DNA from 2 places in the Acidovorax bellezanensis genome. Region 1 is predicted to be linked to the other one. Evidence: riboswitches for the same ligand, from Rfam matches in the RefSeq annotation. Region 1 holds a riboswitch; the other holds the start of a gene.
What was found. A riboswitch is a leader RNA that binds a small molecule or an ion and turns the genes downstream of it on or off. The one in region 1 is predicted to bind glycine.
Positions count from the first base shown of each region.

Region 2: another riboswitch for glycine. It lies ahead of N0K08_RS16345 (trimeric intracellular cation channel family protein); the one in region 1 lies ahead of gcvT (glycine cleavage system aminomethyltransferase GcvT).

Region 1 is NZ_JAODYH010000007.1:388,978-398,058, forward strand. Features, by position in the region: gene N0K08_RS15790 (ABC transporter permease) at 1-243, shown strand, start outside; gene N0K08_RS15795 (ABC transporter ATP-binding protein) at 260-1,054, shown strand; gene N0K08_RS15800 (amino acid permease) at 1,308-2,795, shown strand; gene N0K08_RS15805 (amidohydrolase family protein) at 2,872-4,395, opposite strand; gene N0K08_RS15810 (fatty acid--CoA ligase) at 4,430-6,016, opposite strand; glycine riboswitch at 6,144-6,253, shown strand; glycine riboswitch at 6,266-6,382, shown strand; gene gcvT (glycine cleavage system aminomethyltransferase GcvT) at 6,454-7,620, shown strand; gene gcvH (glycine cleavage system protein GcvH) at 7,706-8,077, shown strand; gene gcvP (aminomethyl-transferring glycine dehydrogenase) at 8,149-9,081, shown strand, end outside.
Region 2 is NZ_JAODYH010000007.1:508,227-517,307, forward strand. Features, by position in the region: gene argA (amino-acid N-acetyltransferase) at 1-1,018, shown strand, start outside; gene N0K08_RS16305 (glutathione S-transferase) at 1,105-1,767, shown strand; gene N0K08_RS16310 (ankyrin repeat domain-containing protein) at 1,781-2,803, opposite strand; gene N0K08_RS16315 (pseudouridine synthase) at 2,982-3,539, opposite strand; gene N0K08_RS16320 (CysB family HTH-type transcriptional regulator) at 3,631-4,569, opposite strand; gene N0K08_RS16325 (VOC family protein) at 4,566-4,937, opposite strand; gene N0K08_RS16330 (hypothetical protein) at 4,934-5,140, opposite strand; gene N0K08_RS16335 (sulfate ABC transporter substrate-binding protein) at 5,181-6,203, opposite strand; gene N0K08_RS16340 (oxidative damage protection protein) at 6,342-6,614, shown strand; glycine riboswitch at 6,664-6,754, shown strand; gene N0K08_RS16345 (trimeric intracellular cation channel family protein) at 6,955-7,566, shown strand; gene mnmC (FAD-dependent 5-carboxymethylaminomethyl-2-thiouridine(34) oxidoreductase MnmC) at 7,585-9,081, shown strand, end outside.

The sequences.
Region 1 (9,081 bases):
GTCATCGGCCTGGCGGCGGTGATCGTCGGCGAAAGCATGCTGCCATCGCGGCGCATCATCTATGCCACGCTGGCCGTGGTGATAGGCGCCGTGGTCTACCGCTTCTTCATTGCCGCGGCGCTCAACAGCGACTTCATCGGCCTCAAGGCCCAGGACTTGAATCTGGTCACGGCCGTGCTGGTGGCCGTCGCTCTCGTCATCCCGCAGCTCAAGCACAAGCTGTCCAAGCGCAAGCCGCGATAAGTCGGTCGGAGATCCCATGCTGAGTGCAAAAGACATTTTTCTCACCTTCAATCCCGGCACACCGATTGAAACCCGCGCGCTGCGCGGCCTGTCGCTGGAAATTCCCGCCGGCCAGTTCGTGACCGTGATCGGCTCCAACGGCGCCGGCAAGTCCACCTTCCTCAACGCCGTCTCCGGCGACCAGAGCGTGGACAGCGGCTCCATCGTGATCCACGACCAGGACGTCACGGCCTTGCCGGTCTGGGCGCGCGCCGAGCGCGTGGCGCGGGTCTTCCAGGACCCGATGGCCGGCACCTGCGAAGACCTGACCATCGAGGAAAACATGGCGCTGGCCCAGCGCCGGGGCAGCTCGCGCCGCCTCACGCGGGCCGTCCAGCCTTCCATGCGCTCCGTCTTCAAGGAACGTCTGGCGACGCTGGGCCTGGGCCTGGAAAATCGCCTGTCCGACCGCATCGGCCTGCTTTCCGGCGGCCAGCGCCAGGCCGTGAGCCTGCTGATGGCGGCGCTGCAGCCTTCGCGCATTCTGCTGCTCGACGAGCACACGGCCGCGCTCGATCCGCGCACGGCCGACTTCGTGCTGCAGCTCACGGCGCGCATCGTGAGCGAGGCCAAGCTGACCACCATGATGGTCACGCACAGCATGCGCCAGGCACTGGACGTGGGCGACCGCACCATCATGCTGCACCAGGGCCAGGTGGTGCTGGACGTCAGCGGCGAGGAACGCAAGCGCCTGGATGTGCCCGACCTGCTCAAGATGTTCGAAAAAGTGCGCGGCGAAAAGCTCGCCGACGACGCCTTGCTGCTGGGCTGATCGCCGGCAGTTCAATTTTCCTTAAGCCCCTTTAGGGTCTTGTGGGATTGAGCTGCCGACGCTGCGCAAATCACGCACAATTCCGCTTTTCATCGCCGGGCCGCCCCAAGATGAAACGTGCCCCCCTGGGGGGCAGCGACCACACACAGTGGGAAGCGTGGGGGCCATTTTTCAAGGGCCGCAGCAGTGCGGCCCTTTGCGTTGCCCGCCCACAAAGCGGCCGCGCAATGCCAGGACCACAGGAACAGAACCCATGAGCGACAACGCTTCCCCACCCAGCAGTCCGGCCGAACCCGGCCTGCGCCGCAGCCTCAAGGCGCGCCACCTGTCGATGATCGCCATCGGCGGCTCCATCGGCACCGGCCTGTTCGTGGCTTCGGGCGCCACGATTTCCCAGGCCGGCCCGGGCGGCGCCCTGCTGGCCTATATGGTGGTCGGGCTGATGGTCTACTTCCTGATGACCAGCCTGGGCGAAATGGCCGCCCACCTGCCCGTCTCGGGCTCGTTTGCGACCTATGGCAGCCGCTATGTCGACCCCGGCTTCGGCTTCGCCCTGGGCTGGAACTACTGGTACAACTGGGCCGTGACCATCGCCGTCGATCTGGTCGCCGCGCAGCTGGTGATGGCCTACTGGATTCCGGATGTCAACGGCATGGTCTGGAGCGCGCTGTTCCTGGCACTGATGTTTGGGCTCAACGCCATTTCGGTCAAGGGCTTTGGCGAAGCCGAATACTGGTTTGCCGCGATCAAGGTGGTCACGGTGATCGTCTTCATCGGCCTGGGCCTGGCCATGGTGCTGGGCATCATGCAAGGCGGCTCGCCCGACGGCCTGTGGGGCAATCTGGCCAACTGGACCGTGGGCGAGGCGCCCTTTGCGGGTGGCTTCGCCACGCTGATCGGTGTGGCCATGATCGTCGGCTTCTCTTTCCAGGGCACGGAGCTGATCGGCATCGCCGCCGGCGAGTCCGAAGACCCGGCGCGCAACGTGCCGCGCGCGGTGCGCAAGGTGTTCTGGCGCATTCTGCTGTTCTATGTGTTCGCCATCCTGATCATCAGCCTGCTGCTGCCCTACAACGACCCGCAGCTGTTGCGCAACGACGTCAGCGACATCAGCGTCAGCCCCTTCACGCTGGTGTTCGAGCACGCCGGCCTGCTGTCGGCCGCGGCGGTGATGAATGCAGTGGTGCTGACTTCGGTGCTGTCGGCGGGCAACTCCGGCATGTATGCCTCGACCCGCATGCTCTACAACCTGGCCTGCCAGCGCATGGCGCCGCAGATTTTCCGCCGCATCAACAGCAACGGCGTGCCGATGATGGCCCTGCTGGCGACCACGGCCGTGGCGGCCCTGTGCTTTCTGACCAACATCTTCAGCCCCCAGGCGGTCTACATCTGGCTGCTGAACCTGTCGGGCATGACGGGCTTCATCGCCTGGCTGGGCATTGCCATCAGCCACTACCGCTTCCGCAAGGGCTATCTGGCCCAGGGCCTGGACCTGGGGGCGCTGCCCTACCGCGCGGCCGGCTTTCCGTTCGGCCCGATTTTCGCGTTCATCCTGTGCCTGATCATCACCCTGGGCCAGAACTACCACGCCTTCACCCAGGACCGCATCGACTGGGGCGGCGTGATCGCCACCTACATCGGTCTGCCGGTGTTCCTGCTGATCTGGCTGGGCTACCGCCTGGTCAAGGGCTCGCGCATCGTCGATTACAAGGACATGCAGGTCAAGGCCGAGCCTTACTGAGGCCAGGCCCCGGTTTCCAAGCCAGCACCGCTTTGCCTGTGCTGGCTTTTTTTGCGCCGGCAGGCCACTCCAGCCCTCACGACGGCAGCCGCAGGAACCGGTAGGCGTTCTGCCAGAAGAACGCTTCCCGGTGCGCGGCATAGGCCGGGCGGTCCATCAGCGCCAGAAACACATCCAGGTAGCGGCGCGTGCGCGAGACCACATCGGGCATATGCCAGTCCGAGCCATAGGCCATCTTGTCCAGCAGTTCGTACGGCCGGCCCGCGGCCCGTGCCGACTCGCGCGCGCGCTGGAGATTTCTCTCGAAAACGGCCAGGCGCGCATCGACCAGCAGCTCGGTCATGTAGCCGACTTCGCAATAGACCTGGGGATAGGTCGCGCACAGCTCGGTCACGATGCGCGCGAAGTTGTCTTCCTCCTGCCACTGTGCATCGGTCTCGGCCATCCAGCCCGGCGAATGCAGCGGCCCGTTGGCCATGCGCCCACCGCCCGCATGGCCCAGGCACAGGCGCAGGCCGTGCCAGCGCGGCTGCTGCAGCACTTCGCGCCAGTAGCGCGGGTGGGCGTAGCCGCCGAGCTTGAAACGGGTCTGAAAACCCACGGGGGTGCAGTGCGCGAACACCGGCAGGTCGCGCTCCACGCAGAAGTCGAGGAAAGCATCGACCCGGGCCTGAATCATGGGCTCATTGCCCATGGGCTTGATGCCCATGCCGGGGTAGAACTTGAAACCGACAAAGCCTTTGGCCTGCGCTTGCAGGGCACGCTCCTGCCAATCCACACGCCGCGGATCGAAAGCGCTGAAGCCGAACAAGCGCGCCGGGTACGTGCGCTGCAAGGTCTGCATGCGGTCCTCCTGCACCGGATGCAAGGGATAGAACGGCGACTCGTGCCCGGGATAGGCCAGCTGCATGTCCAGCAGATAGTGCGCCGACTGCAAGGGCGGCAGACCCGGGCCGTAGCCCGCCCAGAGTTTGTGCAGCAACTGGTCTTCCGAATGCAGCAAGGTCAGGAAGAACGCCAGGTAGTTCGTGGCCTCGCCCCAGGCCTGGGGGTCCATCAGCCGGGTCACGATCCACAAGGCCCTCTTGACCACCTGCCTGGCCCAGCCCAGAAAGCCCGCGAACCGCCCGCCCGCCTCCAAAGGCTGCGCCGTGGGCATGGCCTCATCCGTCGGCAGCGGCACGGACCAGCCTTCGGCGGCGTAGTCCACGCGGTCCAGACTGTCGAGGATTTCCATCAGCTCCGATGCGCGCAATCGGTCGAACACCGGCGCATCCAGCGCCTGGTCCAGCAGCGGCGCCGGCCCCAGCTCCATGGCCGCCAGCGAACCGGTGCTGAGCAGCAATTCGTGCTCGGCGACACGCCAGATATGTTCCAGGCACTCCTCTTGCAGCGCATCCAGGGGCGACTGCGCGAACACGGCTTCGACCGGCACCGCCGCATAGGCCGAACCGGTCAAGGCCTGCAGCAGACGCGCGACCTGCTGGGCCAGGCGGCTTTCGTCCCGGCCCATGGCGTGGGCGATCAGGCTGGCCAGCGGCACATAACGCGCATTGAACAAATGCGTGTGCAGATCGAATATGCGTTCGGGCATGGGCATGGCATCTCTCCTGTGAAGAGGCCCGGCCCGCGGGCTAGGCCGGCACGCGCAGCAAGTGCTTTTGTATCTTGCCGCTGGTGGTCTTGGGCAGGCTATCGACAAAATGGTAGCGCCGCGGCCGCTTGTAGGGTGCCAGACGATCGCCCTGCACCAGGTAGGCATCGAGCAAGGTGGCGTCGGCCGGGGCCGCGCCCTTGCGCACCACATGCGCCACCACCACCTGGCCCCAGCGCGCATCGGCCTCGCCGACCACGGCCACTTCCAGCACGCCCGGATGCTCGATCAAGGCATCCTCGACTTCGCGCGGGTAGACGTTCTCGGCGCCCGAATTGATCATGTAGTCCAGCCGGTCGCGTATCCACAGGTAGCCGTCGGCGTCGAGATGGCCCATGTCGCCCGTGTGGTACCAGCCATGGGCCAGGGCGCGCGCATTGGCTTCGGGGCGGTGGAGGTAGCCGGCCATCATGCAGGGGCCGCGCACCAGGATTTCACCGACTTCGCCGACGGTGCAAGGCTGCGCCGGATCACTGGGGCTGCCGTCCGCGGGCAGCTGGGCCACGACCAGGTCATGGCTCAGCGCCGGCAGTCCGGCCGAGCCCGCATGCGACAGCTGCTCGTGCGGATAGAGCACCGACATGCAAGGGCCCATTTCGGTGGTGCCGAACACCTGGACCAGGCCCGAGCCCACCTGGCGCGTCCATTCGCGTATCAGGTGCGGCGCCATGGACGCGCCGCCATACTCCACCAGGCGCAGGCTGCGGGTGTCGCGCGCGGCGAGTTCGGGCGCGTTGAGCAGCATGGAGACCATGGTCGGCGCGGCAAAGAAGAAGCTGACTTTTTCTTCCTCGACCAGGCGCCAGGCCTCGGCCGCGTCAAAGCGCCGCTGCAGCACCAGCGTCGAGCCCACCTGCAGACGCGGCAGGAAACTGGTGTGCAGCTCGGCCGTATGGTTGAGCGGCGCCAGCGACAGGCCTACGTCTTCGCGCCTGAACTGCATCACCTGGTGCATCAAGGCGTTGTGCGCGATCTTGCTGCGGTGGGTGTGCAGCACGCCCTTGGGCCGGCCCGTCGTGCCGCTGGTGTACATCAGGATGCAGGGGTCGGTTTCGTCCACGGCGATGGCCGGCGCCTGGCTGGATTGGCCTGCGGCCAGCGCGCTCAGACGCGCTGTCGTGCCTGCGGGCGAGACATCGCCAACTCCCTCGTCGGCGTAAATCCAGTGGGCCACGCCGGCGCTCTCGCCCGCCAGCAAGGCCTGGGCACGGGCCACGACTTCGGCGCCTTCGCGCTCGAACACCAGAGCGCGGGCCTGGCCGTCGCCCAGGATGAAGGCCAGCTCCTGCGGCGCGAGCCGGTAGTTGATGGGATTGAACACGGCGCCTATGCGCGCCGCGGCCAGCAAAGTGAAGACAAAGGCCGGCGTGTTGTAGAGAAACGCGGCCACCACATCGCCGCGCGCCAGGCCCAGCGCCTGCAAGCCATGGGCGTGGCGGTTGACCTCGGCTTCTAGTTGCGCATAGGTCCAGGCGCGGCGCTGGCCCCCATCCCAAGCCACCAGGGCCGTCTTGTGGGGCAGGTAGCGCGCAGGCCATGACAGGGTGTCGCCCAGGGTGAGTGGCATTGCAAGTCTCCAGAGTATTGGCAAAATCTGGCGCCAGTGTAGGCACTGCCTTATCGCTGGCGGGAATTTGCATATGGGCAGGAAACCGGCGGTCCGTGCGCCCGGAATGCGCGCGAAGCCGGTAGAATTTGCGCTGTCAGGAGAGAGTGCTGCGCGGCCGCTGGCTGCACGTCGCACCGCCGAAGGCGCAGGAGCTTCCCGCCCCAAACGCTCAGGCAAAAGGACTGACCAACGTCCGCCATCGCGCGGGCGTGCCTGGCTGGAGAGAGGCGGCCGCCGGACACGGCACGGTCGCCCACCGAAGGAGCAAACCCACGCCCACCGGCGTCGGTGAATCTCTCAGGTAAAGCGGACAGCAGGGCATTCGATCGCCACGGACTGTGCCATGCTTGTGCATGCGCGGCCCCGGCGCCGTGCCTGCCTTGGAGAGACCGACCATGACCGCTGTGCCCTGCCCCTCCGCTCCCCATTTCCCCAGCGCCGCGCCGGGCGAGCTGCTGCACACACCGCTGCACTCCCTGCACCTGGAACTGGGCGCGCGCATGGTGGAATTCGCCGGCTACCACATGCCGGTGCAATTCCCGGCCGGCCTGATGGCCGAACACACCCAGACCCGCCAATCCGCGAGCCTGTTCGATGTCTCCCACATGGGCCAGCTGCGCCTGGTCGGCGGCGGCGCCGCTGCGGCGCTCGAATCGCTGATGCCCATGGACCTGCAAGACCTGGCCGTCAACCGCCAGCGCTACGGCCTGCTGCTCAATGACCAGGCCGGCATCCTCGACGACTTGATGCTGGTCAACCGCGGCAACGACTTCCTGCTGGTGGTCAACGGCGCCTGCAAGAAGGCCGACCTGGCCCATCTGCAAGCCCGTATCGCCAACCTCTGCGAGATCGAGCCCCTGGGCGAGCAGGCCTTGCTGGCCCTGCAAGGCCCGCTCGCCGCGAGCGTGCTGCAGCAGTTGGTGCCCGGCGTGCAGCAGCTGCTGTTCATGGACGGCGCGGCCTTTGTCTGGGAAGGCTGCGAGCTGTTCATCACCCGCAGCGGTTATACCGGCGAAGACGGTTTTGAGATTTCCCTGCCCGGCCCGCTGGCCGAAGCCTTTGCCCGGGCCCTGCTGCACCACCCCGAAGTCGCGCCCGCGGGCCTGGGCGCGCGCAACTCGCTGCGCCTCGAAGCCGGCATGTGCCTCTACGGCAACGAGCTCGACGCCAGCACCACCCCGGCCGAAGCCGGCCTGCTGTGGGCCGTGCAGAAAGTGCGCCGCTCAGGCGGTGCGCGCGCCGGCGGCTTTCCCGGCGCCGACCGGCTGCTCGCGCAAATCGACCAGCCCGCGCTGCGCAGCCGCCAGCGCGTGGGCCTGCGGGCGCTGGAACGCATACCGGTGCGCGAGCCTGCGCCCCTGCACGACGACAGCGGCCGCCAGATCGGCCAGGTCACCAGCGGCCTGCTGTCGCCCAGCCTGAACCAGGCCATTGCCCAGGCCTATGTGGAGCCCGCCTTTGCCGCGCCCGGCACCCGCCTGCACGCCCTGGTGCGCGGCAAGCCCGTGCCCATGGAAGTCATTCCCCTGCCTTTTGTGCCCAGTCGCTACCACCGCGGCTGAGCATGTCCGAAATACCCCCGGCGACGGGATACAGTGCGGACTGGCTTTTCTCACCCTGTCTTTTTTGCTTTTTCTTGGAGTCTTCATGAGCGTTCAATTTTCCAAAGACCATGAGTGGATCAACGCCGCCGACCAGGCCGCTGCTGTCGTCGGCATCACCGTGCATGCCCAGGATGCGCTGGGTGACGTGGTGTTCGTCGAGCTGCCCGAAGTCGGCAAGACCTTCGCCCAGGGCGAAGTCGCTGGCGTGGTCGAGTCCGTCAAGGCCGCGGCCGACATCTATATGCCCGTGAACGGCGAAATCGTCGAAGTCAACGAAGCCCTGCGCGACGACCCTTCGCTGGCCAATTCCGATCCACTGGGCGCGGGCTGGTTCTTCAAGATCAAGCTCAGCGATCCGGAGCAGCTGTCCGCCTTGCTGGACGAGGCCACGTACACGGCCTTTACACAAGAGTAATCCCCGCGGGGGAGCCGGGCTCACACCCGGCGGTCTGCTTTCGGTCTTTCGCTGCTTTCACAGGTTCTGCCATGACGATGCCTTCCACTCCCGCGCTACACACCCTAGAGAACCCCGCCGAGTTCATCGCCCGCCACATCGGGCTGAGCCCGGAAGATGAAGCGCTGATGCTGGCGGCGATCGGCGCCGAGTCGCGCCGCGCCCTGATCGAGGAGATCGTGCCGCCAGGCATTGCGCGGCGCCAGCCCATGCGCCTGCCCCCAGCCGTGGGCGAAGCCCAGGCGCTGGCCGAACTCAAGGCCCTGGCCGCTGGCAACCAGGTGCTCAAAAGCTTCATCGGCCAGGGCTATTACGGCACCCACACACCGGGCGTGATCCTGCGCAATGTGCTGGAGAACCCCGCCTGGTACACCGCCTACACGCCTTACCAGGCAGAAATTTCCCAGGGCCGGCTCGAAGCGCTGATCAACTTCCAGACCATGGTCTGCGACCTGACGGCCATGCCCATCGCCAATGCCTCGCTGCTCGACGAGGCCACGGCCGCGGCCGAAGCCATGACCTTGGCGCTGCGCATGACGGAGTCGACCAGCCGGCGCTTTCTGGTGGCCGGCGACACCCACCCGCAAACCGTGGAAGTCATTCAGACCCGCGCCGCGCCGCTGGACATTGAAGTGGTGCTCACGGATTCACCCCAGGCCTGGAGTAAAGCACTGGCCGGCGACTACTTCGCCGCGCTGGCCCAGTACCCGGGCACCGACGGACGCATCCGTGACTTCAGCGCCGACGCCATCCAGGCCCACGCACGCCAGGCCGCGTTCATTGTCGCCACCGACCTGCTGGCCTTGACTCTGCTGACCCCGCCCGGCGAATGGGGCGCCGACATCGTCGTCGGCAGCAGCCAGCGCCTGGGCATGCCCATGGGCGCGGGCGGCCCGCATGCGGCTTTCATGGCCTGCCGCGACAGCTACAAGCGCTCGCTGCCCGGGCGGCTGGTCGGCGTCAGC
Region 2 (9,081 bases), 120 kb from region 1:
CGCGTTCAGCCAGGGTCTGCCCAACACCCCCATGGCCGGCGCGACGGTGCGCGTGCTCTCGGGCAACTTCATCACCGCGCGCCCCGTGGGCATCGTGGACGGCGTGGATTTCAAGCACTCGGGCCTGGTGCGCAAGGTCGACGTGAACGCCATCCGCCAGACGCTGGACATGGACGCCATGGTGCTGCTGTCGCCGTTCGGCTTTTCGCCCACGGGCGAGGCCTTCAACCTCAACATGGAAGAAGTCGCAACCAGCGTGGCCATCGAGCTCAAGGCCGACAAGCTGATCTTCATGACCGAAGTGCCCGGCATTCGCCAGCATCCGCTGGAGCCCGCGGGCGACGACAACCCCATAGACACCGAGCTGCCGCTGGCCACGGCCCAGGCCTTGCTGGCCCAGCTGCCGCCGCCGCAACTGCCCACCGACACGGCTTTCTACCTGCAGCACTGCGTCAAGGCCTGTCAGGCCGGCGTCGAGCGCAGCCACATCCTGCCGTTTGCCGTGGACGGTTCGCTGCTGCTGGAAATCTATGTGCACGACGGCATAGGCACCATGGTCATCGACGAAAAGCTCGAAGAGCTGCGCGAAGCCACGCCCGACGACGTGGCCGGCATCGTGCAATTGATAGAGCCGTTCGAGAACGACGGCACGCTGGTCAAGCGCAGCCGCACCGAGATCGAGCGCGACATCACCAACTACACGCTGATCGAACACGACGGCGTGATCTTCGGCTGTGCCGCGCTCTACCCCTATCCCAAGGAAAAGACCGCCGAAATGGCGGCTGTGACGGTCTCGCCCAAGAGCCAGGGCACGGGCGATGGCGAGAAGCTGCTCAAGCGCATTGAGCAGCGCGCGCGCAACCAGGGACTGGAGAGCCTGTTCGTGCTCACCACGCGCACCATGCACTGGTTCATCAAGCGCGGCTTCCAGCCCGTGGACCCGAGCTGGCTGCCCGAAGCGCGCAAGGCCAAGTACAACTGGGACCGCAAAAGCCAGGTACTGGTGAAAAAGCTCTGACGCATGTAATGGCCTCGCGCCCGCTGTTGCTGCGACGCGGGGCTATCATCGGCACACTTTTTTCTCGGCCCCATTCACCCCAGTCCATGACCCTGCCCGTCCTCTACTCCTTCCGCCGCTGCCCCTACGCCATCCGCGCCCGCCTGGCGCTGGCCCATGCAGGCATTGCCTGCGAGCTGCGCGAAGTCAATCTGCGCGCCAAGCCCGCGGCCCTGCTGCAGGTTTCGCCCAAAGGCACGGTGCCGGTGCTGGTGACCAAGGACGGCGTGATCGAGCAAAGCCTGGAAATCATGCTCTGGGCCTTGCGCCAGAACGATCCGGACGGCTGGCTGACCCCGACCGAAGGCAACGAAGCCGAGATGCTGGCCCTGATCCATGACCTGGACACGCGCTTCAAGCCCGCACTGGACCGCTGCAAGTACCCCGAGCGCTACAGCGCCGCCGAAGTCAACGACGCCCAGGCCGAAGCCCTGACCTGGCTGGCCGCGCTTGACGACCAGTTGGCGGATACCGGCTACCTGTTTGGCCTGCACCCAAGTCTCGCCGACATGGCGCTGCGCCCCTTCGTGCGCCAGTTCGCACGCATCGACGAAGCCCAGTGGGCCGAACAACCCTGGCCAGCGCTGCAGGCCTGGCTGCAGCGCTGGATAGACTCCGCACTGTTCGCCGAAGTGATGGAAACCTACCCCGGCTGGCGCGACGGCGAGGCCGGACCGACCTTCATGGCCCAGGTATCGGGCGCGCAGTAAAGAACTGCCGGGCTCAAGGAGAAGGCAACTGGACCTTCTCAAAACCGCTCTGTCCTTGCAGCGTGGTCGTCGTCAGGTTATGGGGTCTGACTGCCTGCGAAACGTCATCGTCATCAGCCACCGTCGGGCGTTGCTTTCGGACTTTGCCAGCCGATGGGGCCGCGCCCGCCTCGCCGTCTTGAATCGGTTCCCTTGACGCAATGGATGCGCTCGGGGCGCTGTTCGCCAAATTGGGACCAGGATGATTGGCGACAAGCATGGTCATATTGGCATCTTGACCGGGCGAAGCGAAACTCTCAGGCTCAATGATCCTGCGCACTGCTTCAGGTATGACCGACGCCACGCCAATATCAATGAATTTTTGAGGGTGATTCTGAATCTCGCCCCACAACTTCAAGAAAAGCGAAATGTTTTTCTGCTTGAGAGCCAGATCCACAGCGTCCCACATCTGGTTTATGGCCAGCATGGGCTTTTGCTTGAGTAAGAAATTGATGGTCGACAAATCCGAGATCATCGCGGCATAAGTCAGTGCAGAGTACCCACTCGCATTCAATTTGTTGACATCTGCACCGGCAGCCATCAGCTTCAGTGAGATAACATCCTTTGCAGCATCCAGGGCAATCATCAACGCGGTAGGGCCACCCGAAGGGGCGAGATAATCCACATAACTGGTGCCGACGTCGCTTTCAAGCAGGATATCAACCATCTTGGCGTCGCGATCTCCCTCGAGACGAGCATTGACCGCAATCATCAAGGCGGTATACCCCTCTGCTGTGCTTGTGACTCTAAGATCCGCGCCCCAGTTTTTCAGATTTCTTACCGAATCAACATCTCCATTTGTCACGCAAATCATCAATGCCGTATATCCATCGGCGTCTTTCACATTGATATCTGCGCCTGAACGTACGGCCTGCTGTATTTTTTCCGGCCGTCTCGCATGGGCAGCATCAACAAGGGCCCTGTTCCATTTCTGCTCATGGATTGGGAAATGTTGCGCCAACACAGATTCCAGCGTTGTTCCTGCGACTGTGGCCATATCAATCTCCAATTGATTGCTGTTGTCAAAATAAGTATTGCAAGCACAAGATCGAGACAGCGCGACGCGCTGCCCCCGACTTTGCTGCTATTAGTGACAAACGCCAGAAATCAGTTTCGCAGGTGTTTACCCTAGCACTTGCTGCCGGGCACATGCGAAAGCCGGCCAGCGGGGCTGGCTAGAACTCGATATCGCCGCGCCCCATCTCGCGCCACTCGCCAGGCGCCAGCCCTTCGAGGCGCAGATTCGCCATGCTTTGGCGCACCAGCCGCAGCGTGGGGTGGCCAATGGCCGCGGTCATCTTGCGCACCTGGCGGTTCTTGCCTTCGACGATGCGCACTTGCAGCCACACATCCTGCACCGACTTGCGCAGCCGCACGGGCGGCTCGCGCGGCGGCACTTCGGGCTGGGGATCGAGCAGAACGGCCTCGCAGGGCTTGGTCTGGTAGTCCTCGATGCGCAGTCCCGTGCGCAGGCGTTGCAATGACTCCTCGGTCGGCACCCGCTCGACCAGCACCCAGTAGGTCTTGGGTTTTTCGCTCTTGGGATTGAGCAGGCGCTCGATCAGCGGGCCGTCGTCCGTGAGCAGCAGCAGGCCTTCCGAGTCCTTGTCCAGCCGGCCTGCGGGGTAGACGCCCTTGGGCAGGCCGAACTCGGCCAGCGAGCGCGCGCCGTCCTCGGGCGTGAATTGGGACAGGACGCCATAGGGCTTGTGGAACAGGAAATAACGGGGCATCGCGGGCAACAGGCAAAACGGTGACGGAGCGCTGATTTTCCCGCATGCGCCGGGCAGCGCTGCAGGCTGCCGGCCAAAGCCCCTCGCCCGCTCAGCCTGCGCTCGGTCCGACGGCCAGCGCCTGCGCCACGACATCGCGCGTGAGCGTGGGCACAAAGCTTTCGATGAAATGGTAGGCATAGCCGCGCAGCCAGGCCCCGCGGCGCAGACCCAGGCGCGTGAGGTTGACTTCGAACAAATGGCCGGCGTCGAGCAGACGCAGATGGCGGTCGCGCTCGGCGTCGACCGCGATCGACGCCACGATGCCCACGCCCATGCCCAGTTCCACATAGGTCTTGATCACATCGGCATCCATGGCCGACAGCACCACGTCGGGCGTCAGGCCTTCGCGCGCGAAGGCTTCGTCGATGTGGGCCCGGCCGGTGAAGCCCACTTCGTAGGTGATGATGGGGTACTGCACCAGTTGCTCCAGCGTCAGCGGTCCTGGGACGTCGAGCAGCGGATGGCCTGGCGGCACGACGATGCTGTGTGTCCAGCGGTAGCAAGGCAAGGTGACCAGCGCGTCATGGCCCGACAGGGCTTCGGTGGCCACGCCGATGTCGGCCTCGCCGCTGAGCAGCATCTGCGCCACCTGCTGGGGCGAGCCCTGGTGCAAATGCAGCACGACCTCGGGAAAGCGGTGGCGAAAATCGCGCACCACCTGGGGCAGCGCATAGCGGGCCTGCGAATGCGTGGCGGCGATCGCCAGCCGCCCCTGCTCGCTGGCACTGAAGTCCTGGCCGGCGCGGCGCAGGTTGTCGGCCTCGAACAGCAGTTTTTCCACGATGGGCATCAGGCTCGCACCCGGCGGCGTCAGGCCGGTGAGGCGTTTGCCCAGGCGCACAAAAATCTGCACGCCCAGCTCGTCTTCCAATTCGCGGATCTGGCGGCTCACGCCGGGCTGCGAGGTGTAGAGCACCTGCGCGACCTCGGTGAGGTTGAAACTCCGGCGCACGGTTTCGCGCACCGAGCGCAACTGCTGAAAATTCATGTGACTGACTCTGCTTCCAAAAATTCGAGCTGATTGCCCGCCGGGTCCTTGAGGTAGAACCGCGAAAATCCGGTCAGGCCCTGGTTTTCCACCAGCGGCCACTGCGCGGCCTGCAGGCGCTGGCGCAGCGCGGGCAGGTCCTGCACTTCGAATGCCAGGTGGGACGCGCTGGGCAGGGACTGCCACTGCGCCACCGCCACCAGATCGATGCGCTGACCGCCGGCCGCAAACCGCAGCCTGGCGCCTGGCTGGGCGCGGTCTGGCGGCAACTCGCCCAGGCCCAGCAGATCACCGTAGAAATGCTGCATGGCCTGCGCGCTGCCGGCGCGAAACGCCAGTTGCAAGTGGTGAACGCCGCTGATGCTCATGCGCCGCCCTGTGCAGACGTGTTGCAGCTGTGGGCCCGCGCCGGGGCGATGCCGCGCAGCGCGATGCGGCGCACCCGTTTGCGCGCGCGCACCGGCGCAATCAGGTTCCAGCTGGCCGCCGTCGTGGCGATCAGCTGCAACGCGGGCCAAGCCGGGCCGGGCCGGGCGATGCCACAGGCTGCGGACTGCAGGCAGGTCTTCATGGGGGTTCTCCTTGCGGCGCCGGACCTTGCCGGCCCCTGCTTACTTGCGGGTATAGATCTGGTCAAAGCTGCCGCCGTCGGCAAAGTGCGCCTTGTCCGCCTTGGCCCAGCCGCCAAATGCCTGGTCGATGGTCACCAGCGCCAGCTTGGGGAAGGTGCTGGCGAACTGGGCCTTGGCCTTTTCCGAAGTCGGGCGGTAGAAGTTGCGACCGGCAATCTCCTGGCCTTCGTCCGAATACAGGTACTTGAGGTATTCCTCGGCCACGGCGCGTGTGCCGCGCTTGTCGACCACCTTGTCGACCACGGCCACCGAGGGCTCGGCCAGGATGGAAAGCGAAGGCACGACGATGTCGAACTTGTCGCGGCCGAACTCCTTGAGCGCCAGGAATGCTTCGTTCTCCCAGGCCAGCAGGACATCGCCCACGCCGCGCTGCACGAACGTGATGGTCGAGCCGCGCGCGCCGGTGTCGAGCACGGGCACGTTCTGGTAGAGCTTGCCGACGAATTCCTTGGCTTGGGGCTCGCCGCCGTACTTGCGCTTGGCAAACTCCCAGGCCGCGAGGTAGTTCCAGCGCGCGCCGCCCGAGGTCTTGGGGTTGGGGGTGATCACCTGCACGCCGGGCTTGATCAAGTCATCCCAGTCCTTGATGGCCTTGGGGTTGCCTTTCTTCACCAGGAACACGATGGTCGAGCTGTAGGGCGCGGAGTTGTGCGGCAGGCGTTTTTGCCAATCAGCGTTCACCTGACCGCCGTTCTTGACCACGGCGTCGATGTCGCCGGCCAGCGCCAGCGTGGCCACATCGGCGTCGATGCCGTCGATGATGGAGCGCGCCTGCTTGCCCGAGCCGCCATGCGATTGCTTGACCGACACCACCTGCCCGGTCTTGGCTTTCCAGTGCTTGGCGAAGGCCTGGTTGTACTCGGCGTACAGCTCGCGCGTGGGGTCGTAGGAGACATTCAGCAGCGTCAAGGACTGGGCCATGGCCGGAGCCGCCGTGAGTGCAAGGCTGGAGGTCAGCGCAAGAAGTACTGGAAACTTGATAAAGTGACGGCGAATTGTCATTTGGGCCTTGATGAAGGTTGCAATCAGCGGTTCTTCGCTGCTGTTTGCATTCTGAAACCAGCCCATCAAAACTTAAACCAATAAGATTTCAGTTCGTTATATCCAAAACATCTGAAGTCAGCACAAGGACCTCTCCCCATGGCACGTACCGTTCACTGCATCAAGCTCGACAAAGACGCTGAAGGCCTGGACTTTCCTCCCTATCCCGGCGAGCTGGGCAAGCGCATCTGGGAAAGCGTCAGCAAGGAAGCCTGGGCTGGCTGGCTCAAGCACCAGACCATGCTGGTCAATGAAAACCGCCTGAACCTGGCCGACGCCCGCGCGCGCCAGTACCTGGCACGCCAGATGGAAAACCATTTCTTCGGCGGCGGTGCCGACGCCGCTGCCGGCTACGTGCCTCCTACCGAGTAAGAAGCTCAGCCCCCGCATTGACGGGGGCACCGGGAGGACGGGATAATCCCATCTTTCTGCGGGAGAGCAAGGCGCCAGGCGCTTTCACCGAAGGCGCAAACTCCCATAATCGCTCAGGTACCCGGAACCGCAGAAATCATTCGCCAACTGGAGAGAAGTCGAGGTTTCGCTCGACTCACCGAAGGGGCAAGCGCTGACCCAGCGCCCAAACTCTCAGGTAAAAAGGACAGCGGGAGAGGCGTGCCAGCACCGTCAGGGACGGACTGGCTTCTACACAAAGTTGTCCTCCGTGTCTTCTCCCCTTCCCGCGCTCCAGCCCCTGGCCACTCCCATCGACACCATGTTGGTGATCTACCTCGTGGCGATCACCGCCGAAGCCATGTCCGGCGCCCTGGCCGCCGGCCGGCGCAACATGGACATCTTCGGCGTCGCCGTGATTGCCTTTGTCACTGCCCTGGGCGGCGGCACCATCCGCGACATGGTGCTGGGCCATTTCCCCATAGGCTGGACCCAGCACCCCGAATACGTCTACCTGGTCATTTCCGCCGGCCTGCTGACCACGCTGATCGCGCGCCATCTGCTGCGCCTCAAGCAGCTGTTCCTGCTGCTGGACGCCATGGGCCTGATCGCGTTCTCGCTGATCGGCTGCAACGTCGCGCTGCAGCTGAACTACCCGCTGGTCGTGGTCATCATTTCCGGCATGCTCACCGGCATCAGCGGCGGTATCCTGCGCGACGTACTGTGCAACCAGGTCCCGGTGGTGTTCCGGCGCGAGCTCTATGCCAGCGTGTCGCTGGCGGTGTGCGTGCTGTTCCTGGTGTTGCGGGCCTTCGAAGTCAACACCGGCATCAGCACCGCCATCTGCTTTGCCGGCGGCCTGGCGATGCGCATGATGGCCATCCACTTCAAATGGCGCCTGCCCACGTTCTCCTACCAGCAGCGCTGGGAGTGAGGCCTTTTCCTGATTTCCATGTCCGAAACCATTGACTGGCTGCCCGACGGCACGCCTTACAGCCCCCGCTTCTCGGACCGCTACCACAGCGAAAACGGCGGCCTGGACCAGGCCCGCCAGGTGTTTCTCGCCGGCTGCGGCCTGCCTGCGGCCTGGGCCCACCAGCCCCAGTGGCGCATCCTGGAAACCGGCTTCGGCTTCGGGCTGAATTTTCTCGTCACCTGGGCCGCGTGGAAAGCCGACCCCGCCCGCCCCGAGCGCCTGCATTTCGTCTCCGTCGAAGCCTATCCGGTCAGCAGCGACGACATGCGCCGCGCCGCGCCCCGCGATCCGGCGCTGCGCCCGCTGGCCGAGCATCTGGCCGACCAGTTCTGGGGCCTGCTGCCCGGCGTGCACCGCCTGTCGTTCGAAGGCGGGCGGGTGCTGCTGACGCTGTACATAGGCGACGCCCGCGCCCAGCTGCGCCAGCAGTTGCCGACCGTGGACTCGGTCTACCTCGACGGCTTCAGCCCCAAGTGCAACCCCGAACTGTGGGATGCCTACACCTTGCAGGCCGTGGCGCGCTGTTGCCGCCGCGGCACGCGCCTGGCCAGCTGGACCATTGCCCGGGCCGTGCGCGACGCCCTGAGCCAACACGGCTTCGAGGTGCAAAAAATGCCGGGCGTGCCGCCCAAGCGCGACAACCTCCAGGCCTGCTTCGCGCCGCGCTGGGAGCCGCGCCGCGCCAGCGACGCCTGGGCCCGGCCCATGGCGCTGCCGCCCATCGACCAGCGCCACTGCATCGTGATCGGCGGCGGGCTGGCCGGAGCCTCCGTGGCCTACCAGCTCGCGCAGCGCGGCTGGCAGGTGCGGGTGCTGGACCAGGCCGAAGCGCCCGCCGCCGGCGCCTCGGGCCTGCCGGCAGGCCTGCTCGCCCCCCATGTCTCGCCCGATGACAGCCTGCTGTCGCGCCTGTCGCGCAGCGGCGTGCGCACCGGCTTGCAACATGCCCAGGCCCTGCTGGTGCCGGGCCGCGACTGGCAGCACTGCGGCGTGCTCGAACACCGCGTGGAAAGCAGCGACGGCCAGATCGGCCTGCCGCGCGACTGGCAGCTCGAAGGCAAGCCCGCCACGGAAGACGCGCGCCCCCACCCCGGCCGCGACTGGAGCCGCCCGGCCGACGCCGCGCAGCGCGCCCTCGCGGGCCTGCACGCCGACCAGCCCGCTTGCTGGCATGCCCAGGCCGGCTGGATACGGCCGGCCCAGCTGGTGCGTGCCCTGCTGGCCCAGCCAGGCATCCATTGGCAAGGCCGCAGCACCGTCGCCCAGTTGCGCCAGTGCGCAAGCGACGCAGCGCCCGCCTGGCAAGCCCTCGACGCCCAAGGCCAGGTGCTGGCCCAGGCGCCGCTGGTGGTGGTGGCCACGGGCTATGGCAGCGACCAGTTGCTGCCCGCCAGCTGGCCTTTGCAGCGCATGCGCGGCCAGGTCTCCTGGGGCACCGAGACCGACGACCTCGCCCAGGCCCTGCCGCCCTTT